Linked DNA regions of Variovorax paradoxus. The protein of the gene in region 1 interacts with the protein of each later gene in a pairwise test. Links are inferred from orthologs where the notes say so. Each region holds a gene or a part of one and is shown in the gene's direction. Other genes may lie near its edges. The genes, in order: pheT and secD.

Evidence for each region.
Region 2: the proteins of pheT (region 1) and secD interact in binary tests that used the Escherichia coli proteins (3 or more experiments, as listed by UniProt). The link is inferred for Variovorax paradoxus from one-to-one orthologs.

The regions. Positions count from the first base shown.
Region 1 is NZ_CP045644.1:3,922,544-3,933,964, forward strand. The notes cover bases 332-3,375. They hold pheT (phenylalanine--tRNA ligase subunit beta), read left to right. Parts: upstream 332-654; coding sequence 655-3,096; downstream 3,097-3,375. Other genes in these bases: pheS (phenylalanine--tRNA ligase subunit alpha), read left to right, coding at 332-609; GFK26_RS17890 (integration host factor subunit alpha), read left to right, coding at 3,099-3,375. Outside these bases: more of pheS, read left to right, coding at 1-331; more of GFK26_RS17890, read left to right, coding at 3,376-3,473; GFK26_RS17895 (MerR family transcriptional regulator), read left to right, coding at 3,547-4,005; GFK26_RS17905 (hypothetical protein), read right to left, coding at 4,297-4,818; GFK26_RS17910 (hypothetical protein), read left to right, coding at 5,113-5,298; GFK26_RS34600 (hypothetical protein), read left to right, coding at 5,398-6,726; GFK26_RS17920 (cobaltochelatase CobT-related protein), read left to right, coding at 6,612-7,661; GFK26_RS17925 (AAA family ATPase), read left to right, coding at 7,763-8,941; GFK26_RS17930 (hypothetical protein), read left to right, coding at 8,974-9,645; GFK26_RS17935 (hypothetical protein), read left to right, coding at 9,837-10,250; dnaE (DNA polymerase III subunit alpha), read left to right, coding at 10,273-11,421.
Region 2 is NZ_CP045644.1:1,768,638-1,779,926, forward strand. What follows is about bases 2,755-5,666. They hold secD (protein translocase subunit SecD), read left to right. Parts: upstream 2,755-3,220; coding sequence 3,221-5,113; downstream 5,114-5,666. Other genes in these bases: yajC (preprotein translocase subunit YajC), read left to right, coding at 2,796-3,131; secF (protein translocase subunit SecF), read left to right, coding at 5,132-5,666. Outside these bases: GFK26_RS08000 (indolepyruvate ferredoxin oxidoreductase family protein), read left to right, coding at 1-2,537; more of secF, read left to right, coding at 5,667-6,091; GFK26_RS08020 (DUF1631 family protein), read left to right, coding at 6,203-8,596; GFK26_RS08025 (DUF494 family protein), read right to left, coding at 8,722-9,258; DNA-processing protein DprA, read right to left, coding at 9,410-10,552; GFK26_RS08035 (LysM peptidoglycan-binding domain-containing protein), read right to left, coding at 10,586-11,289. UniProt on the Escherichia coli protein: Part of the Sec protein translocase complex. Interacts with the SecYEG preprotein conducting channel. SecDF uses the proton motive force (PMF) to complete protein translocation after the ATP-dependent function of SecA.

The DNA.
Region 1 (11,421 bases):
ACCTTCTACGTCGACCTCAAGGGCGACGACGGCATTCCTTACAACCTGCGTCCGCACACCAGCCCGATGCAGGTGCGCTATGCCCATCAGCACACCAAGAAGTACGCGGCCGAATTTGCCGCTGCTGCCGCCGACACCACCGGCACCTTGAAGGCGCCCGAGATCCGCGTGATCGCGCCGGGACGCACCTACCGCGTCGACAGTGACGCCACGCACTCGCCCATGTTCCACCAGTGCGAAGGCCTGTGGCTCGGCGAGAACGTGAGCTTCAAGGACCTGAAGGTCGTCTTCACCGACTTCTGCCGCACCTTCTTCGAGCGCGACGACCTCGTGCTGCGCTTCCGTCCGAGCTTCTTCCCGTTCACCGAGCCGAGCGCCGAGATCGACATCCAGTTCGCGAGCGGCCCGCTGGCCGGCCGCTGGCTTGAAGTCGCCGGTTCGGGCCAGGTGCACCCGAACGTCGTGCGCAACATGGGCCTGGACCCCGAGCGCTACATCGGCTTCGCCTTCGGCATGGGCCCCGACCGGCTCACCATGCTGCGCTACGGCGTGAACGACCTGCGCCTCTTCTTCGACGGCGACCTGCGTTTTCTCTCGCAGTTCCAGTAAGCACGCCCCCTCCACAGATAGAAAAACCAGATCGAGATCGAAGAGATGCAATTCCCGGAATCCTGGCTGCGCGAGTTCTGCAACCCGCCCCTCGACAGCGCCGCACTGGCCGAAACGCTCACCATGGGCGGCTTCGAGGTTGAAGAGCGCCGTCCGGTGGCGCCGCCTTTCACGCGCATCGTGGTCGGCGAAATCAAGGAAGCCGAGCAGCACCCGAATGCCGACCGCTTGCGCGTGTGTCAGGTCGACGTGGGGCAGGGCGCCTTGCTGAACATCGTGTGCGGCGCGCCGAATGCGCGCGTCGGCATCAAGGTGCCGTGCGCCCTCGTCGGCGCCGAACTGCCGCCGGGTGAAGACGGCAAGCCTTTCCTCATCAAGCTGGGCAAGCTGCGCGGTGTCGAGAGCGAGGGCATGTTGTGCTCGGCGCGTGAACTCGGCCTGAGCGAAGACCACGGCGGCCTGCTCGAACTCGACGCCGATGCACCCCTCGGCGCCGACGTGCGCGACGTGCTCAAGCTCGACGACGCACTGCTCACCCTCAAGCTCACGCCCAACCTGGCGCACGGCCTCAGTGTGTACGGCGTGGCGCGCGAACTCGCAGCGCTCACCGGCGCACCGCTGAAGACGCCGGCCATGGTGCCCGTGGCCACGTCGTTCGCCGACGTGCTGCCGGTCAAGGTCGAAGCGCCTGACCTGTGCGGTCGTTTCTCCGGTCGCATCGTGCGCGGCGTGAACACCAAGGTCGCCACGCCGCCCTGGATGGTCGAGCGCCTCGCGCGTTGCGGCCAGCGCAGCGTGACGCCGCTGGTCGACATCTCGAACTACATGATGTTCGAGTACGGCCAGCCCAGTCACATCTTCGACCTCGACAAGATCCATGGCGGCCTCACGGTGCGCTGGGGCAAGGCGGGCGAACAGCTCAAGCTGCTCAACGGCACGACGATCACCGTCGACGAGAAGGTCGGCGTCATCGCGGACGACCGCGAAGTCGAATCGCTCGCCGGCATCATGGGCGGCGACGCCACCTCGGTGTCCGACGACACGCGCAACATCTACGTCGAGGCCGCGTTCTGGTGGCCCGAGGCCGTGCAAGGCCGTTCGCGCCGCTTCAACTTCTCGACCGACGCCGGTCACCGCTACGAACGCGGTGTCGACCCGAGCCGCACGGTGCAGATCATCGAGCGGATCACGCAACTGATCGTCGAGATCTGCGGCGGCGAAGCCGGCCAGATGGACGACCAGACCTTGCGCCTGCCCGAAGCCGCGCCCGTCACGCTGCGCGTGGCCCGCGCTGCACGCGTCATCGGCATGCCGCTGACGCAGGCGCAATGCGCCGACGCGCTCAACCGCCTCGGCTTCGCCCTCACCGAAGGCGAAGGCACGTTGACCGTCACGCCGCCGCCGCACCGCTTCGACCTGCTGATCGAAGAAGACCTGATCGAAGAAGTGGCGCGCCTGATCGGCTTCAACAACCTGCCGACCACCGCACCGCTCGCGCCCATCACGGCCCGCGTGCGTCCCGAAGCACAGCGCAGCCGTTTCGCAGTGCGTCGCAGCATTGCAGCGCTGGGCTACCAGGAAACCATCAACTTCAGCTTCGTCGAAGCGCACTGGGAGCAGGACCTCGCGGGCAATGCCAACCCGGTCAAGCTGCTGAACCCCATCGCCAGCCAGATGAGCGTGATGCGCTCCTCGCTGCTCGGCTCGCTGCTGCAGGTGCTCAAGTTCAACCTCGACCGCAAGGCACCGCGCGTGCGCGTGTTCGAACTGGGCCGCGTGTTCCTGCGCGACGACACCGTCGTCACCACCGACAGCACCGTGCGCGGTGTGAACCAGCCCATGCGCGTGGCCGGCCTCGCCTGGGGCGATGCCGAGGCGTCGCGCTGGGACGGCAAGCCGCAACGCGCCGACTTCTACGACGTCAAGGGCGACGTCGAAGCGCTGCTCGCACCGCGCGTGCCGACCTTCGAGGCGGCCGAGCACCCGGCCCTGCACCCCGGCCGTTCGGCCCGTGTGCTGCTGGACGGCCAGGCCGTCGGCTTCATCGGCGAGCTGCACCCGCGCTGGCGCCAGAAGTGGGACTTCACCCAGGCGCCCGTGCTGTTTGAGCTGGACCTCGACGCCGTCACGGCGCGGGCCGTGCCCGTGGCGCAGCCGGTGCCCAAGCTCCAGGCTGTCGAGCGCGACATCGCGGTCGTCGTGGCCGAAGCGGTGTCGCACGATGCGCTGATGCAGGCCATCCGTGCGGGCGCATCCGCCTCGGGTCTGCTGCGCGATGCGACGCTGTTCGACATCTACCGTCCGCAGCCGTTGCGCGAAGGCGCCGTGGCGGCGCCGGGTGCGTTGGCACCGGGCGAGAAGAGCATGGCCGTGCGCCTGACCTTCCAGAGCGATGTCGCCACGCTGACGGACGAGCAGGTCGAACCTGCTGTCCGTGCAATCGTCGAACAACTGGGCGCCACCCTGGGCGGCCGCTTGAGGGGATGAAGATGAACGCCGCCGAATTCACGCTCGAAGCCCTCGAAACGCCGGCGCTCACCAAGGCGCACCTGGCCGACCTCCTGTTCGAGCAGATCGGCCTGAACAAGCGTGAGTCGAAGGACATGGTGGAGGCGTTCTTCGAGCTCGTTGCCGGCAGCCTCATCGAAGGCACGGACGTGAAGATCTCGGGCTTCGGCAACTTCCAGATCCGCGTCAAGGCGCCGCGCCCGGGGCGCAACCCGCGCACCGGTGAAGCCATTCCGATCGGCGAGCGCCGCGTGGCGACCTTCCATGCGAGCGCGAAGCTCAAGGAGCAGATCCAGGGCAGCATCGAGCCGCAGGACGGCACTTCCGAAGTCGAGTGGAGCCTGGGCGCGGAATAGTGCTTGGTGCTGTGCTGCCGCGTAGAGTAATCTATGAGGTTTCCCGCGCACAGTCTTGATTTCAATGGAAATAATGGAGAAAGCGCTCCCGCCGATTCCAGTCAAACGCTACTTCACCATCGGTGAGGTCGGCGAGCTTTGCGGTGTGAAGCCGCACGTGCTGCGCTATTGGGAGCAGGAGTTCACGCAGCTCCGCCCGATGAAGCGGCGCGGCAATCGTCGCTACTACCAGCACCATGAAGTGCTGATGATCCGCCGCATCCGCGACCTGCTCTACGACCAAGGCTTCACCATCAGCGGTGCGCGCAACAAGCTGCAGGAGCTCACGCAGGGCGAGCGCGATCGCCGCAAGGCAGGCGAAGTGCCGCTCGAAGGCCTGGAGGCCATCGAGATCGGCCAAGAGGAATTCGACGCTGCCGTGCAGGACGAGCCCGGGGCTGCAGCGACCACGCAGACCGTCGACCTGTCGCAGTTGTTGCACCTTCGCCGCGAGCTTTTTGAAATTCGTGAGCTGCTGACTGTCGGACACTGAATTTAGCCCGCTATAATCGAGAGCTTCGGTGTGTGGCGCAGCCTGGTAGCGCACTTGCATGGGGTGCAAGGGGTCGAAGGTTCGAATCCTTTCACACCGACCAATAATAAGTAATGAAATCAACGGCTTAGGGCTTACCACCCTAGGCCGTTTTTCTTTGTGTTTTCGATCTGGAACCACTACTGGAACCACTTGCAGTGCGCTCGGTTGGAATAACCTGACACTGACGCACCCAAACGGCCAAAAGAAAAGCCACCCGAAGGTGGCTTGGTGGGGTTAGGGGCAAGGTGCTCACCCTGCCTTTTTCGCTGGGCCCGGCTTGTAGTTGCGCTTGATCGCGTCCATCGAGGCGCCATGCAGCGCCTTTTCACGCTTGGCGATCTCCTTGAGGCCTGCTCCGAACTCTTTCTTGAAGTCCGGGTACCGATCAATGTCGAACTCGACGCCGTCGGTTTCCTTGCGAACCCAGCCCAGCATCTTTGCTTCCAGATCAGTGACCAGCTGGTTGCCCAAGATCTCTTGGAGCACTTCGAGCAGCTCGGGGTTGCGAGCTTCAAGCACGCGGGTCAGCAGGAAGGCCGGATCGATGCCGAGTGCCTTTGCGGTGACGCCCACCTTGTTCACGGGGAACGCCATGTTCCCGCTGCGCAGCATGGCCACCACGTTCGCAGAGCCGTATCCCATCTTCTCGGCGAGCTCGTAGTTGCGCATGCCAGCTTCGTCCTGGCGGCGAGCCAGAAACTCGTTGAGCGGGATGCCGGCGGCCGCGGTTTTCTTCGGGGCAGCTGCCTTCTTGGTTGCGGTGGCGTTCATTAACTTCTCCTCTTGGGAACTTTAAAAAGTGATGCTCGCGTTCATCGAAAAAGAGACTAAGCGAACACATTATATTGCTATGTACTTACATACACTGTGTGCAGATGTCAATGCTCAGCAGTGAGTGACTTTATAGCAAATGGCTTTCGCACCGCCGTGTAAGACAACTGCTCACCGCGGAAGCCACCAACAGCGGTCCAAGTGCGTCGAGCCCTATAATGTGTGCACGCTGACTCTCTTTGCTTGAGTCATATTTAAGTAAGTCATCAATTACAAACTATCGGAAATCTCAACATGGAATCGGTCGACTGCCAGTTGGTAAGCATTGAGCAAATGGCGGACATCCTCGCCACGTCCACAGAAACGAAGTCGGTCAGCGCAGGGGAGCTGAAAGCGCGGTGGCTCGACACCGGTGCCGAGACGATCATCGTGATCGAAAGCCTGGTCGGGCCGGGCCTGAAGTTCACGGGCCCTCACTAAAAGTCGGCTGCGTGAGAGCCCGGTGCAATGCCGGGCGCGCCCTCCAAGGGCTCATTTTTAAAGTTGATGCAACGAATCAACGACACGAGGTTTTTCACAATGAAGCAAGACATTCAGGTCATCCGCGACTCGATCGGGAAGATCGTCTCCATGCTCACTTCGCGCGCCATCAAGGTCACCCAGCGCGGAGTGAAGGCGTATGTGGCCTACGACCCGAAGACCGGCAAGATCAAGGTGGTCAACGTGCCGTACTTGCCCGACGACGCGACGCCCGAGTTCATCGCCGCGGTCCAGGGCTTCCTGGACCACGAGGTCGGCCACGTGCTGTTCACGGACCAGAAGGTCGTCATCGCGGCCAGCAAGCTGGGCGCCAAGGTCGCGAACCTCGCCAACATCGTTGAAGACGTGTTCATCGAGCGCAAGATGACCGAGGCGTTTCAGGGTTCGTCGCACAACCTGGAGCAGGTCCGCAAGTTCTATCTTGAGCGAATCTGTGGGAAGGGGATCACCGACGCTCTCGCCGCCGGCGACCAGAAAAAAGCGGAGGGGTATGCATTCGTCGCAGCCTTCCGGGCGTGGGCCGGCCAGACGTCCGCACAGGACTTCATCAAGCAGCCGCACGTCGCACCGTTGGTCGAACCGCTGAAGGCGAAGCTGGGCGACGACATCCTGCGCAAGCTCACCCGCGTGAGCAGCAGCCAGGAGTGCCTGGACCTGGCGCTCGAGGTCAAGAAGGCGCTCACCCTCCGCCGCCACCTCCTCCCGCGCCCCCGCCGCCCCCTGCGCCGTCAGTCCCACCCACGGCACCTCCGCCGCCGCAAGACGACGATCAGGACGAGGAGCAAGACGAAGACGACGATCAGCCGGGCAGCCCGTCGCCGGGCGACCCAAGCGACGACGACACGGGCGATGAGGGCACCCCGGAGCCGGAAAGCAATGACCTGGATGACGCGGGCAACACGTCCGACCCCGGGGCACCTTCCGCTGGTGGCGGTGGTGATGACCAGGACGAAGAGCCCGAGCCCGAAAGCGACGAAGAGCAGGGCGACGACACCGCGCAGGGCGCCCCTGCCGACCCCTCAGACGAGGGCCAAGACGACGACGCGGGTGAAGATGCTGCACCGGGCAACGCCCCCGCCGACAGCGATGCGGAGGACGACGGCAGCGACGGGTTGCAGGGCGACGGTGACGAACAGACGTCGGCGGCCGAGGGCGACAGCGAAGATGGCGCAGAGGGTGATGCAGAGTCGGGCGAAAGCCAGGCACAGGAAGAAGCTCGCACCCAAGGCGACACCAGCACGGCCAGCAAGGAGGTGCCGGGTGGCTCGAACGAAGATGCTGAAGCCACCACGAAAGACCCCGAGCGCGACCTCAGCGAGATCTTCGAGGAGAAGCGTGACTTCGACGACGCCATCAGCGAAGGTCTGACCAAGGAAGCGGAGCACCAGTTCAACTCGGCCAGCTACCAGATCTACTCCACCGAGTGGGACCGGATCGAACCAGCTCGCGAGTCCAAGATCAAGGAGAACATTGAGGCGCTCGACAAGGGCACTGAAGGAACCTTGGGCGTGATGCAGAAGCAGCTGGAGCGTGCCATCGCAGCGAAGGCGCGCAAGAGCTGGAACCCCGCCCAGCGTCGCGGCCGGATCGCACCGGGTGCGCTGTTCAAGTCTGCCGTGGGCGATGACCGACTGTTCCGCCAGCGCTTCGAGACGCAGGCGAAGAACACCGCGTTCACGCTCCTGGTCGACAACTCCGGCTCGATGGTCTATTCGGACAACCTCGTCGTCGCTGCTCGAGCCTCGTATGCGCTGTCGCAAGTGCTTGAACGCATCAAGGTCACCCACGAAGTGCTCGGCTTCACGACGTTCGAGAGCAAGGAGATGGAGCGCGCGATGGCCGATGACCTGACGGGCACCGTCACGCCCGACGACTATGCCCGCGACGAGGCTATCTACATGCCCATCTTCAAGGGCTTCGGCGAGCGCCTGGGCACGCAGGTCAAGGCCCGCTTCGCGAGCATGATCGGCTACCCGGACTTCTGCCGCTGCAACATCGACGGGGAGAGCATCCAGATCGCTGCGCACCGCCTGAAGAGCCAGCGCGCTGAGCGCCACATCATGTGCGTGCTGAGCGACGGCGACCCGAACTGCTCGCCGGGCGGCAGCTCGAACGTCAACCAGCTGCGGAACCACACCCGCGAGGCCGTGAAAAAGGTGCAGGCCGCAGGCATCGAGGTCGTGGGCATCGGCATTCGCACCACCGCCGTCAAGAGCTACTACGACAAGCACATCGTCCTGAACAACCTGGCAGAACTGCCGACCGTTGTGATGGGTCAGCTGACCAAGATGTTGCTCTCCTGACTCTAAAATAGTAAGTCAGTACTGATATACTCCAAGCGTCGGGCGCGATCATTCATTCATCGCGCTGACGCGACACCAAATTTTTAAGACTGGAGAGTTTTATGACCACCAACGCAGCGGCCCCTGCCGACGAAACCATCAAGTGCGCGATCTGCGGTGCGAAGATCCATGCGGTGCACATGCACCTGAAGTCCGACCACCCCACCGTGACGGCTGAAGAGTACCAGGCGCAGTACCCGGGCCAGCCCATGCTGAGCCAGAAGGCAATCGACGCGATCAAGAAGCGCGAAGCGGAAAAGGCTGCCCAAGCTGGGACTATTGCAACAGTAAGCAAACACACACCTTCAGCTGCCAAGAAGGTTGTGTTTCATGACCTCTTCGGCCTGGGCAAGAACGCCGCCACGCTGAGCGCCAGCGGCAAGGAAATCATGGTCACGCAGTGCGCGCCGCTGCCAGAGCACGAGTCGATGATTCCTGAAATCGACCCGAACTACGTGTTCAATCTGGACGTGCTCAAGACCATGATGATGGGCTTGGAGATGCGCATTCCCACGTACCTCTGGGGCCACGCCGGCACCGGCAAGACCACCATCTTCGAGCAGATCGCCGCGTACACGAGGCGGCCACTGTTCCGTGTGCAGCACACCGCGAACATGGAAGAAGAGCACATCGTCGGCGGCTGGCGTCTTCGCGATGGGAAAACCCACTTCGAGCTTGGCCCGCTGGGGATGGCGATGAAGTACGGGTGGCTGTACATGGCCGACGAGTACGACTTCGGCCGCCCGGAAGTGACTTCGGTCTACCAGGCAGTGCTCGAGGGCAAGCCGCTGGTCATCAAGGAAGCCGACCCCGAGAACCGCGTCATCAAGCCGCACCCCGACTTCCGCATCGTCGCCACCGGCAACACGAACGGGCAGGGCGATGAAACCGGCCTGTACACGGGCACGAACCTGCAGAACAGCGCCAACTATGAGCGCTTCGGCGTGGTCCAGCGCATGGACTACATGTCCAAAGAACTCGAGGAGCGCCTCGTCTCGCAGCAGGGCCGCATCCCGATGGCCGACGCGAAGAAGCTGGTCGACTTCGCCAAGCGCATTCGCGAAGAGTTCGACGGCGGCCGCCTGGGCAACCCCATCTCGCCACGCTCGCTGATCTACGCCGCAAAGATCGGCGTGGGCAAGCGCGACTTCAAGGCAGGCCTCGACCTGGCCTTCATCAACCGTCTCTCCAGCACCGACCGTGAAGCAGCCCGTCAAGTGGCGCAGCGCGTCTTCGCCTGATCCCCGTCCACCAGCACACCAGCCAGACACTTATGACCACCGCTGAAGCCACTCTCGCCGTCGACCTGCCCGTCAAACGCATGGGCGAAGTCCGCCACAACATGGGCGGGCGAAAGGGGCAGAAATTCGCCAACGACGGCAGCTACGAATCGGTCGAAGCCATGCTGACCCGCCTGGCGATCAAGTCGTACGCCCGCGTCCAGGCGCTCAAGCTGCCCATGAACTACGAGGATGTCCGCCAGGAGATGGATGTCTATTACCTCCAGGCATTCAAGGCTTGGCGCCCCGACGGCGGCGCCAAGTTTTCAAGCTACTGCACGACAGCGTGCATGCACAACTTCCGCAACCGCATCGAGAAGATGTGCGAGGAAAAGCGCGAGCTGGGCATGTACTCCATCGACGACCGCGCGCCCTCCATGCAGGACGAGGACGGGGACCCGATGGAGCGCCTCGGTGCCGATCTCGACGACTCCCGCCCCGAGGACCGCCTGATCGCGCGCCAGGAGATGAAGCAGCGCCTGGCAGGCTTGACGCCGGCCGCGCAGCGCTTCGTGACGGCCTTGCTGCTGAACGAGCGCGACGACAAGTTCAAAACCGGCACGGCCCGCTTCAGCAACATCGCTGTGGCCGCCGGCCTCAACGCTGCAGAGGCGCGCCGCGTTCGCGCCGAGATCACTGAGAAGTTCGGCTTCACGGAATGGTGATTGAGGCCCCGGCCTGCCATGGGATGGCTTCGGCCGTCTCTGCGCAGTCCCCGACATGCCAAGCCTGCCCGCATGCACGCAGTTGCGTGCGGGATGCTGCGCTCTTCCTGGTCGGGCTGCCCGACAGCGAGGTCGTACGCCGAGAGCGGCAACTGATCGTGGTCACAGGAAAAGCCCTTCTTCACCTGCCATTGACCCGCGTCAAGGGCGAGGGTGCCCCGCTCGTCGTGGCGAGCACCCGGGGCGTGCAGCGCGTGTCGCTGACCCCCAAGGAAGAAGCGCTGGTGCAGGGGCTACCCAAGCGCGTGGCCAGCCAGGTCCGCAGCCTGATGACCACGGGGTGGTTCGAGTTCGCCCGCGCCGAGCTGCTTGCCGGCCGCAATCCAGCCGACAAGGGCTGGAAGGACACCTACTGCCGCCAGCTGCTGGGCGGGCAAGCCACGCGCGAGTCGCTGCGCCTTGCCTTCATGCAGGAGCTGAACCTGACGGCGGCGAGCGCAAAGGTTCAGCTGTCCAACGCGCTGTCGATCTTCGCAGCGGGGAACCTGGCCGTCGAGACGGGCGGGAAGCTCCAACTGGTCGCCAACCCAGTCGACAGACCATAGATATCAACCAACGGGGAACCGAATGAATCCACTTGCCGTCGCGCTCTCGGTGCGCAGCGACTTCAGCCTGGGCGAAAGCTCGTTCCAGATCTCCAAGATCATTGAGCGGGCGAAAGAGTGCGGCTACAGCCACATCGCTTTGACCGACACCATGAGCGTGTCGTCCATGCCCACCTTCAGCGAGAAGGCGAAGAAGGCCGGCATCGAGGTCATCACGGGCTGCACGGTGATCGTGGTGGATGACCCCACCGCGAAGCTCAAGGACCGCCCGAACAACGCCTTCCGCCTGAAGGTCTACGTGAAGAGCGAGAAGGGCCTGAAGTCCCTCTTCGCCGCGCTCACGAAGTCGATGGACGCGGACCACTACTACTACCACGCGCGCCTGGGTTTTCAGGACGTGCTCGACCTGGAAGACGTGGTGGTCACCAGCGGCGACATCCAGTCGTTGTGGCACCACCCACGCGCGAGCGAGCTGCATGGCGAGCTGGCCCAGCGCTTCAAGGGCGACTACTACGTGGAGCACGTGGCCATCAACACGCCGCTTTTCGACCGCCTGAACAAGCAGGCAGAGCTGGCATCGTTGTTCACCGGCACGCAGTGGTTCGTCAGTCGGCCCGCCTTCTATGCGACGCCCGAAGACGCCAACGCGACCGACGTGCTGAAGTCCATCGCGACGAACACGCCGGTCTCCAGCCCATGGGTGCCCCGTCCGTACACGCGCAACCTGTGCATGCTGACGCCCGCGGAGTTCGCCGCCGAGCTCAAGGCGATGACCGACCGTGGCGCCGGCGCGAACGGGCGCAACTTGGCGACGACGGTCGAGATCGCCGGGAAGTGCACCTACCGCTTCGCCAAGATGGCCCCGTGCCTCCCGAAGATGGCCGACGACGAGTTCGTCGCGCTGGTCAACGGGTGCAAGGCGGGCTGGCGCGAGCGCTTCAAAGAAGAGGTCTGGGGCCACAAGCCCACCGACGAAGAGCTGGCGACGGTCTACAAGGAGCGCCTGGCGTTCGAGCTCGGCGTGCTCCGGAAGATGAACTTCAGCGGCTACTTCCTGTTGGTACAGGAGATCGTGAGCTGGGCCAAAGACAACGGGGTGCGCGTCGGGCCAGGACGGGGTTCGGTAGGTGGCTCGCTGGTCGCGTACCTCATGGGCATCACGGACGTCGAC
Region 2 (11,289 bases), 2.2 Mb from region 1 along the record:
ACCAGCTCAAGGAAGAGCTCTACAACTGGCGCTCCGACGTGCGCCCCAACGTGGTCGGCAAGTTCGACGAAGGCGCCAGCTCCACGGCCGACGGCTACTCCGGCGGCGAATGGTCGATGCCCAACCCGACCTCGCACACGCTGCTGCGCGCCAACGCCGACCTGAACCCGGCGCTCATCGCCAAGGCCATCGCCGCGCGCCTGAAGAAGACCGGCCTGCTGGCCGCCGCCGGCGCCGACATGGCCGCGCGCATCGATGCGCAACTGGCCATCCTCGAGGCCAAGGAACGCGCGATGGTGGTGCAGCAGGCGTCCACCAGCGTGGCCGACGCCACGCGCCAGCCCTGGTTCTGCTCGGGCTGCCCGCACAACACCAGCACCGTCGTGCCCGAAGGTTCGCGCGCGATGGGCGGCATCGGCTGCCACTTCATGGCGACCTGGATGGACCGCTCCACCATCGGCTTCACGCAGATGGGCGGCGAGGGTGTGCCATGGGTGGGGCAGCAGCCCTTCACGACCGACCAGCACATCTTTGCCAACCTGGGCGACGGCACGTACTTCCACAGCGGCCTGCTCGCCATTCGCCAGAGCATCGCGGCGGGCGTGAACATCACCTACAAGATCCTCTACAACGACGCGGTTGCCATGACCGGCGGCCAGCAGGTCGGCGAGCGCCCCGAGGGCCACTCGGTGCTGCAGATTGCAGAAAGCCTGCACGCCGAAGGCGCCAAGAAGGTCGTGATCGTCACCGACGAGCCCGAGAAGTACGAGGGCGTGACCATTCCGGGCGACCACGTGCAGGTGAAGCACCGTGACCTGCTCGACGACATCCAGCGCGAGTTCCGCGCCATGGCCGGCACCACGGCCATCATCTACGACCAGACCTGCGCCACCGAGAAGCGCCGCCGCCGCAAGCGGGGCACGGCCGTCGATCCGGCCAAGCGCGTGGTCATCAACGAGCTGGTCTGCGAAGGCTGCGGCGACTGCAGCGTGCAGAGCAACTGCCTGAGCGTGGAACCGCTGGAAACCGAATTCGGCCGCAAGCGCACCATCAACCAGAGCAGCTGCAACAAGGACATGAGCTGCCTGAAGGGCTTCTGCCCGAGCTTCGTGACCGTCGAGGGCGGCCAGCTCAAGAAGAAGGGCAAGAACAAGGCGGCCACGCCGGCCGAGTTCGGCCTGCTGACCGAGCCCGTCATTCCGTCGCTCGTGGGCGGCAAGGTCTGGGGCGTGGTGGTGGCCGGCGTCGGTGGTACCGGCGTGATCACCATCGGCCAGCTGCTGGGCATGGCCGCGCACATCGAGGCCAAGGGCATCGTCACGCAGGACGCGGCGGGCCTGGCGCAAAAGGGCGGCGCCACCTGGAGCCACGTGCTCATCGGCGACACGCAGGACGACATCCGCACCACCCGCGTGGGCACCGCGGCGGCCGACCTGATCCTGGCCTGCGACCCGCTCGTCACGATCAATGCCGAGACCATGGCGCGCATGCGCGAAGGGCGCACGCACGTGGCGCTCAACAGCCACAGCGCACCCACCGCCGCCTTCGTGCGCAACGCCAACTGGCAGAACCCCGAAGACGCCTGCGCCGCTGAAATTGCGCGCGCCGTGGGCATCGACGGCCTGGGCGCCTTCGACGCCGATGCCGCCGCCACCGCGCTGATGGGCGACACCATCTACGTCAACCCGATGATCCTGGGCTACGCCTGGCAAAAGGGCTGGGTGCCGCTGGCGCACGAGTCGCTGATGCGCGCCATCGAGCTGAACGCCGTGGCCATCGAGAACAACAAGACCGCCTTCGAATGGGGCCGCCAGGCCGCCGTGCGCCCGGACGAGCTGCAAAAGCGCGTGCGCCCGGGCCAGGTCATCGAGTTCAAGAAGCGCGAGACGGTCGAGGCCCTGGTGGCGCGCCGCGCCGAGTTCCTGACCGGCTACCAGAACGCCGCCTACGCCGAGGAATACAAGGCCTTCGTCGGCCGCGTGCAGCAGGCCGAAGCGGCCGTCGGCAAGAGCACGGCGCTGAGCGAAACGGTGGCGCGCTACCTGTTCAAGCTCATGGCCTACAAGGACGAGTACGAAGTCGCCCGCCTGCACACCGACCGCACCTTCCTGGACCGCGTCGAGGGCATGTTCGAAGGCGACTACAAGCTCAACTACCACCTGGCACCGCCGCTCATCGCCAAGAAGAACGCCAAGGGCCAGCTGCAAAAGCAGAAGTTCGGCCCCTGGATGCTCACGGGCTTCCGCGTCCTCGCCAAGCTCAAGGGCCTGCGCGGCACGGCGCTCGACGTCTTCGGCCGCACCGAAGAGCGCAAGACCGAGCGCGCCCTCATCGGCGAGTACCGCGCCAGCATCGACGAAGTGCTCAAGGGCCTGCGCGCCGACAACCACGCGCTGGCGCTGGAGATCGCGGCGCTGCCCGAGCAGATCCGCGGCTACGGCCACGTGAAGGAGCGCAACCTGGCGGCGGCCCGCACCCGCTGGAACGAGCTGCTGGGCAAGTGGCGCAACCCGCAGGCGCAGCGCGCAGCGGCCTGATCCACCGGCCCCGTTTCCCCGTGAAAAGAGCGCCCTTGTGGCGCTCTTTGCTATTTAAACAATAGCGAAAAGCCCTCCCCGCCGCGCCGGATAAGGGCGCGAAACGGCCATCTGCGACGAATACAATGCCCGACTGCGCGCGGCCTCCCCCGCCGAGCCTTTGACTTGCGGCCCGCATCCTTCGTGGGCGCGGAACCGCGGGCCCGGCCTGCGCATCTGAAGTCTTTTTCTTCTCTCTTCCCTCTGCTGGAGACTCTCTTGTTCATTTCCTCTGCTTTCGCACAAACCGCGCCCGCAGCCGCCGGTGGTGGCGACATGTTGTCTTCGCTGGGCAGCATGCTGCCGCTGGTGCTGATGTTCGTGGTGCTGTATTTCGTCATGATCCGCCCGCAAATGAAGCGCCAGAAAGAAGCCCGCGCCATGATCGAAGCCCTGGCCAAGGGTGACGAAGTCGCCACGGCCGGCGGCGTGCTCGGCAAGATCACCTCGATCAGCGACCAGTACCTCGGCCTCGAGATCGCCAACGGCATCGAGATCAAGATCCAGCGCAGCGCGGTGGTCCAGGTGCTGCCCAAGGGCGCCGTCAAGCAATAAAAGCGTGAGCTGAACCTTGCGCTTCGCGGCGCAGGGCCCCAAGTCACGCCGTGTTCCCTTTCTGAAACGCTTGTGAAAAGCGCCTTCTCATGAACCGTTACCCGGTCTGGAAGTACGCGATCATCGTGATCGTGCTACTCGTGGGGCTCATTTACGCCCTGCCCAATTTCTTCGGCGAAGCACCCGCGGTGCAGGTGTCCGCGGCCAAGACGACCGTCAAGGTCGATGCCGCCACCCAGACCCGGGTCGAGGAGGCGCTGAAGGCGGCCGGCCTGACGCCCGACCTGGTGACGCTCGACGCCGGCTCGCTGCGCGCCCGCTTCACCACCACCGACGACCAGCTCAAGGCGCGCGACGTCGTGCAGCGCGCGCTGGTGCCCGACGCCAGCGACCCGCCCTACACGGTGGCGCTGAACCTGCTGTCGCGTTCGCCGAAGTGGCTCACGTCGCTGCATGCGTACCCGATGTACCTGGGTCTGGACCTGCGCGGCGGGGTCGATTTCCTGCTGCAGGTCGACATGAAGGGCGCCATCGACAAGAAGGCCGAATCGTTCGCGAGCGACCTGCGCACCACCTTCCGCGACAAGAACATCCGCGGCACCCAGGTCAGCCGCAACGGCCAGACCGTCGAGGTGACGTTCCGCGACGCGGCCTCGCTCGAGACCGCCAAGCGCCTGATCGTGGACCAGTTCCCCGACCTCAGCACCACCGACGCGCAAGACGGCACCAACTGGCGCCTGACCGCCACCATCAAGCCCGAGGCGGCCCGCCGCCTGCAGGACGCCGCGCTCAAGCAGAACATCACGACCCTGCACAACCGGATCAACGAACTCGGCGTGGCCGAGCCGGTGATCCAGCAGCAGGGCCTGGACCGCATCGTCGTGCAGCTCCCGGGCGTGCAGGACACGGCCAAGGCCAAGGAAATCCTGGGCCGCACCGCCACGCTCGAAATGCGCATGGTGGACGAAAGCGCCGAAGGCCGCGCGGCCGAACTGAGCGGCGCGCCCGTGCCTTTCGGCTCCGAGAAATTCCTCGACCGCAGCGGCCGTCCGGTGATCGTGAAGAAGCAGGTGCTCGTCACCGGCGAGAACCTCACCGACGCCCAGCCCGGCTTCGACCAGCAGAGCAATCAGCCCAAGGTCGACCTGACCATGGACGCCAAGGGCGGTCGCATCATGCGCGACGTCAGCCGCGAGAACTACAAGAAGCGCATGGCCATGCTGATCTTCGAGAAGGGCAAGGGCGAAGTGCTCACGGCCCCGTCGATCAACGGCGAACTGGGCAACCGCTTCCAGGTTTCGGGTTCGATGACGGTGGCCGAAGCCAGCGACCTCGCCCTGCTGCTGCGCGCCGGCTCGCTGGCTGCGCCCATGGAGATCATCCAGGAGCGCACCATCGGCCCGACGCTCGGTGCCGACAACATCGAAAAAGGCTTCAAGAGCGTGATGTACGGCTTCCTGGCCATCATGGTCTTCATGTGCCTGTACTACGCACTGTTCGGCCTGTTCTCGTCGATCGCGCTGGCCGTCAACCTGATGCTGCTGGTCGCCATCCTGTCGATGCTGCAGGCCACGCTCACGCTGCCCGGCATCGCGGCCATGGCGCTCGCCATCGGCGTGGCCATCGACTCCAACGTGCTCATCAACGAGCGCGTGCGCGAAGAGTTGCGCAACGGCGCCTCGCCGCAGGCCGCCATCCACGCGGGCTACGACCGCGCCTGGGGCACGATTCTCGACTCCAACGTGACCACGCTGATCGCGGGCATTGCGCTGCTGGCCTTCGGCTCGGGCCCGGTGCGCGGCTTCGCCGTGGTGCACTGCATCGGCATCGTCACCTCGATGTTCTCCGCCGTGTTCTTCTCGCGCGGCCTCGTGAACTTCTGGTACGGCAACAAGAAGAAGCTCAAGACCGTGTCGATCGGCACCGTCTGGCGGCCTAAAACCGGTAGCGCCGACGGCACCGCCGTGGTCGAAACCAAGTAACGGCCGAGGACCATCGCCATGGAATTCTTCCGCATCCACAAGACCATCCCGTTCATGCGCCATGCCCTGGTGCTGAACATCATCTCCTTCGCAACCTTTGCGCTGGCGCTGTTCTTCCTGTTCCACCGCGGACTGCACCTGTCGGTGGAGTTCACCGGCGGCACGGTGATGGAAGTGGCCTACGAGCAATCGGCCGACATCGGCAAGGTGCGCGAGGCCGTCACCAAGCTCGGCTATCCCGAAGTGCAGGTGCAGAACTACGGCACCTCGCGCGACGTGCAGATCCGCCTGCCCACGCAGAAGGGCATGAGCTCCGACCAGCAGAGCGCGCAGGTCATGCAGGCGCTGAAGTCGGTCGATCCGTCGGCCACGCAGCGCGGCATCGAGGTCGTCGGGCCGCAGGTCGGCGAGGAGCTGACCACCAACGGCATCAAGGCGCTGGCCATGGTGGTGGTGGGCATCATGATCTACCTGGCGTTCCGCTTCGAATGGAAGTTCGCGCTGTCCACCGTGCTGGCCAACCTGCACGACGTGGTGATCATCCTGGGCTTCTTCGCGTTCTTCCAGTGGGAGTTCTCGCTGGCGGTGCTGGCGGCGGTGCTGGCGGTGCTGGGCTACTCGGTGAACGAGTCGGTCGTGATTTTCGACCGCGTGCGCGAGAACTTCCGCCGTTACCGCAAGATGACGACCACCGAAGTCATCGACAACGCGATCACCTCGACCATCAGCCGCACGATCATCACGCACGGCTCCACGCAGCTCGTGGTGCTGTCGATGTTCTTCTTCGGCGGCCCCACGCTGCACTACTTCGCGCTGGCACTGACGATCGGCATCTGCTTCGGCATCTACTCGTCGTGCTTCGTGGCGGCCGCGATCGCGATGTGGCTCGGCGTGAAGCGTGAAGACTTGATCAAGGGCCCCGTCAAGCGCGACGGCGATCCCGGCGGCGACGACCCGAACGCCGGCGCGGTGGTCTGAGGGATACTGCGGCGCGGCTGCGCGTCAACCGCACTTGTGCGGTGACGCATCCCGATGCAAGCTCGGGGTTGTCATGCACGAACCGTATCCTCCGGCCTTTCTGATTCTTCAATGAGCACTGCGCGGTCCGCCTCTTCCCTGCAGCTCGCACGCGAGGCGCGTGAGCGTTTCGTGGCGGCCACGGAAGGTGCGATCGCTCCGCTGGCCCAGGCCATCCGCGACCGGCTGACCGCGGTGGCCTCCGATGTCGGCAGCGCGCGCACCATGCAGGAAAGCCGCGACGACCTCGTGGCGTTCCAGGGCCACGCCTCGCAGTGGGTGTCGCTGGCGCAGGCCGGCTGGCGCAAGGCGCTGGGCACGGGCCCGACGGGCACCACTTCTTCGGCCCCTGCGGCGCTGCGGCTGGAACTCATCGGCGACGAGGTGGTCGAGAGTCACATCCTCGCTTCGCGCCTCGCACAGACCATTCACGACAAGGCCAGCTTCGAACTCAGCGACCTGCGCCTGCGCATCCAGCATCTCGAAGGCACGCACGAGCTCGACGCCCGCGACGTGCTGAAACCCGAGACGCTGGCCCAGCTGCTGGTGGATCAGTGGCTGGCCGCCGGCCTGAGCCGCGAGGCCTGGGGCCGCGTGCAGGGCACCGTGCAGCAGGCCCTGGCCGATGTGGTCGTGAAGGCCTACGAAAGCGCCAACGCCTTCCTGATCGCGCAGGGCGTGATGCAGGAGATCGATCTCAAGAGCTTCGTGCGGCGCACGGGCGATTCGGGCGGCGGTTCGTCGTCCATGGGCATGCCGACGTCGTCGAGCATGCCGATGGGCCAGGGCGTGCCGGGCGGTGCGCCGGTGTCGCACGTCCGGCAGCCATCGTCACAGCCCTCGCAACCGCAGCGACCGGGCTTCGGCTTCCAGGCATCGGTGCCGTCGTCGGGGCCGGCCTCCAGCTCGATGATGGCCAGCTCGCCGCTCGCCTTCGCACGGCAGCGCGCGCAGACCGCGCTGCTGAGCCTCAAGCGTTTTGTCGCCGCGCGCATCGGTGGCGAGGCCGGCGCCTCGCAACCGGGCGGGGTGACCGGCACCGGCGGCGGCGTGGCTGCGCCCCGCGTGTTTTCGCGCACCTTTGCCGGCGCCATCGCCGATGCCGAGGTCGCCTACCGCATGGCGGCCACGCAGTACATGGACGGCGGTGGCGAGCAGGCCACGCTGATCCAGCAGACCGCGGTCGACCTGCGTCGCCGCACCGCCGAACTCAAGAAGCGCGCCCCCACCACGGCCGACAAGGCCACGGTCGAGATCGTGGCGCTGATGTTCCAGGCCATCCTCGCGGAAGAGCGCATTCCGTTCTCCGCCCGCGTGTGGTTCGCACGGCTGCAGATGCCCGTGCTGCGCGTGGCCATCGCCGAGCCCGAGTTCTTCGGCACCTTGCAGCACCCCGCGCGCATGCTGATCGACCGCATGGGCTCCTGCGTGATGGGCTTCGACGCCGCCGCCATCACCGGCAGCGCGCTCGAGAACGAGATCAAGCGCGTGGTGCAGGTGATCGAGCAGTACCCCGAAACCGGCCAGCGCGTGTTCAAGCTGGTGTTCGACGAGTTCGTCGCTTTTCTGGGCCGCTACCTCACGCAGAGCGACGCCACGCAGCGCGTCATGAGCGTGGCGCAGCAGGTCGAGCAGAAGGAGACGATGGCGATCCAGTACACCATCGAGTTGCGCAAGATGCTCAACGACATGCCGGTGCGCGACGAGATCCGCGAGTTCCTGTTCAAGGTCTGGGCCGAAGTGCTGGCCATTGCGGCGCTGCGCTACGGCGCGCAGGGCGAGCACACCGTGATGCTCAAGCGCGTGGCCTCCGAGCTGGTCTGGGCCGCGAGCGCCAAGCCCAACCGCGCCGACCGCGCCCGCGTCATTCAAGACCTGCCGCAGCTGCTGCAGCGCCTGCGCCAGGGCATGGACCTGCTGGGCATCGTCGGCGAGCCGCAGGAAGGCCACATCAAGATCATCGGCGCCACGCTGACCGACGCCTTCATGTCGAAGACCGAGGCCATTCCCCAGGCCAAGATCGAGGCCATGGCCGAGCGGCTGGCGCACCTGGAAGACTTCGTGACCGACGACGGCAGCGCCTCCAGCCTGCCGCTCGACGCGCAGAGCATCGAGCTGCTGCTCGGCGTGGACGCCAGCGCCATCGAGGTCATTTCCGACACCGCCGGCGTCAAGGTCGCGGACGAGATGCTCGCGTGGACCCACGAGCTGCAGGTAGGCAACTGGTTCATGCTGGACCACAACGACCGCGTGACCCAGGTCCAGTTCGTCTGGCGCAGCGACCGCAAGCAGCTGCACCTGTTCGCCTCGGCCGACGGCCGCAGCTTCCTCATCCAGGCCGGACGGCTGGCGATGTACCTGCAGGCCGGCCTGCTGGTGCCGGCCGAGGAAGAAACGCTCACCGCACGCGCCACGCGCGAGGCGCTGGCGAAGCTCGATGCGAACCCCGAGCGACTCTTGAATTAGTCAGCCGCCTCGGCTGTTCTTGTCTGTTTGTGGAACACCGAGGAACCGGCTTTGCCGGGCCTCAGGTGTTGCCCCCGGTAGGGGGTTGGCGAAGCGACACGAAGTGCGCGAAGCCTGGGGGCGAGCTAATGTGCAGTGCGGCCTTCGCGGCTCTCGCAGAGTTCGTCGAGCACCAGCGCATCGGGCTCGATGCCGGTGCTCCAGTGCACCATCAGCACGATGATCTTGAGTTCGTCCAGCGCCACCGGGTCGCCCGGCGCGGCCATTGCGCGCTCGACGACGATCTCGCGCAAGCCGCAGGGCAGCACGTTCGACAGTTCGAGAAAACGGATGAAGCCGAGGCATTCGGCGCCGAGGTGTTCCTGTTCCGACGGCGAGTACACGCGCATCGACTGGCTCGACTGGGGCAGCGCCGCATCGGGTGCGCCGCCCAGCGTGACACGGGCCGCGGTGATGGCGTTGTCGCCGTCGCCTTCGCTGGGCTGATGTTCGAACTGCAGGCCTTGCGTGGCAAGGCTCAGGCCGTCGAGCCACTGCAGGGCGTCGCGAATTTCTTCCGCCTCGAAACCGTGCGCACTGAGCTTGCGGCCCAGCTGTTCGGGTTCGGGGCAGGCATCGCCGCGCCAGTAGTTTTCATACACAAACACGAGCACTTCGAACATGGGCTCAATATAGCCCAGGAAACCGTGGCTCGCCCCCAGTCTTCGCGCACTTCGTGTCGCTACGCCAACCCCCTACCGGGGGCAACACCAGCGGCCCGGCAAAGCCGGTTCCGCGGTGTTCCACGAAAAATCGGGCCCGGGGCCCCGGGCGTCAGCCGACGGCGGCTCTTTGGAACAGGCCGCCGGGCAAACGCGCGACATGCCCATCGAGTTCAAGCTCGAGCATCTTCGCCTGCAGCATGGCCGCGCTCCAGCCGGTGCGCGCGCTCAGCGCATCGAGGCTCACAGGGTCGAAACCGAGGGCGTCGAGCAGCGGATGCTCCGGGGCCGACGAGGGCGTGTCGCTGGCAACCGTGCGAGCGGGTGGCGTCAGCGGCGGCAGCTCTTCGAGGATGTCGTTCACCGACTCGACCAGCTTCGCACCTTGGCGGATCAGCGCGTGGCAGCCGCGCGATTGCGGCGAGTGGATCGAGCCCGGGATCGCGAACACTTCCTTGCCCTGTTCCGACGTGAGGCGCGCCGTGATCAGCGAGCCCGACGCCAGTGCGGCCTCGACCACGAGCGTGCCGCGCGCCAGGCCCGCGATGAGGCGGTTGCGCTTGGGAAAGTTCTGCGTGAGCGGCGGCGTGCCCAGCGGCAGCTCGCTCACGATGAGCCCTTGCAGCGTGATGCGGTGCGCGAGGTCGCGGTGCCGCGCGGGGTAGACGCGGTCCAGGCCGGTGCCGACCACGGCCACGGTGGCGAGCACCGGTGCGTCGCCGGCCGCGTCGAGTGCGCCCAGGTGCGCCGCGCCGTCGATGCCGAGCGCGAGCCCCGAGACGACGGGCAGGCCCGCCTCGCCCAGCGCCCGCGCGAAGGCGCGCGCGTGGCTCGCGCCCTGCGGTGTCGGGTTGCGGCTGCCGACCACGGCGAGGCTGCGGCCGAGCTGCGTGAGGTCGAAGGCGGGGGCGCCGAGCACGTAGAGCATCAGCGGCGGGTCGACCATCTCGAGCAGCGAACCCGGGTAGCCGGCATCGCCGAGCGTCACGACGCGGCGCGTGACGGCGCCGCCGGTGGGGTCGTCCGCGGGGTGCAGCCATTGCCAGGTCTGGTCGACCTGCGCCTGCAGGCCGGAGGGCAGCTGCTTCAGCGCGGCGGCCTGGGCGTTGCTGACGACTTCGCCCAGCGTCGCTTCGGGCTGCGCGAAGATCGCCTCAGGCAGCCCGAAGGCCGCGAGCAGACGGCGTGCGGCGCCGTCGCCGACGCCTGGTGTCAGTGATAGTCGCAGCCAGCCTGCGAGTTCTGCGCGTTCCAAACGAGTGTGCGAGAAAAAAGCCTCAGGCGCGTGTCAGGGATTGACGAGGAAGTCGCCGGCGCGGGGAGTGTCGTTGATTTCGAGCACCAGTGCGTACGAGACTTTCTCGAAGGTGCGGAACACCATCAGCAGGCCGATGCGTTCGTTGGGCAGCTTGATCGTTTCCTTGCGGGCGCCGGTGCGGTCGAGGATGGTCTCGCCGTTCTTCAGGATGGCCAGCACGTGGCCGTTGTCGACGCCGTCGCGCGTGCCCTTGTTGATGGCCACGACCTGGTTCTGCGCGGCGTACTGCACGGCGTTGCCGTAGACCGAGATGATGCGGCCGTCGACCTGCGTCGATGGTGCGCGCGGTGCGTAGCTCAGCAGCTGGCGCGGCGGCTCGGGCAGCAGGCGGTCGCCGGCGCGCATTTCTTCGCGCGACGCAATGATGTCGATGCTGGCCGGCACGACCGTGATGACGTCCTTGTCGCCGGTCGTCTCGACGGTGGTGGATTCGCCGCGCTGCAGCTGCGCCTTGCCCAGGTACTGCGCCTCGTAGCCGAGGATTTCGCCGGTGCCGGGGTCTTTCAGCGGCGTGGCGCTGCGGAAGATGCGGTAGTGCTGCACCGGGCCGGGCTTTTCGACCAGCGGCGATTCGGCGTTGCCGCGCGCATAGGCACGGTCGCCGCGCGACAGCAGCACGCGGCTGTCGTTGCCGGCCACGATGCGCGGCGCGGCGTCGAGCGTGTTGGCATCGA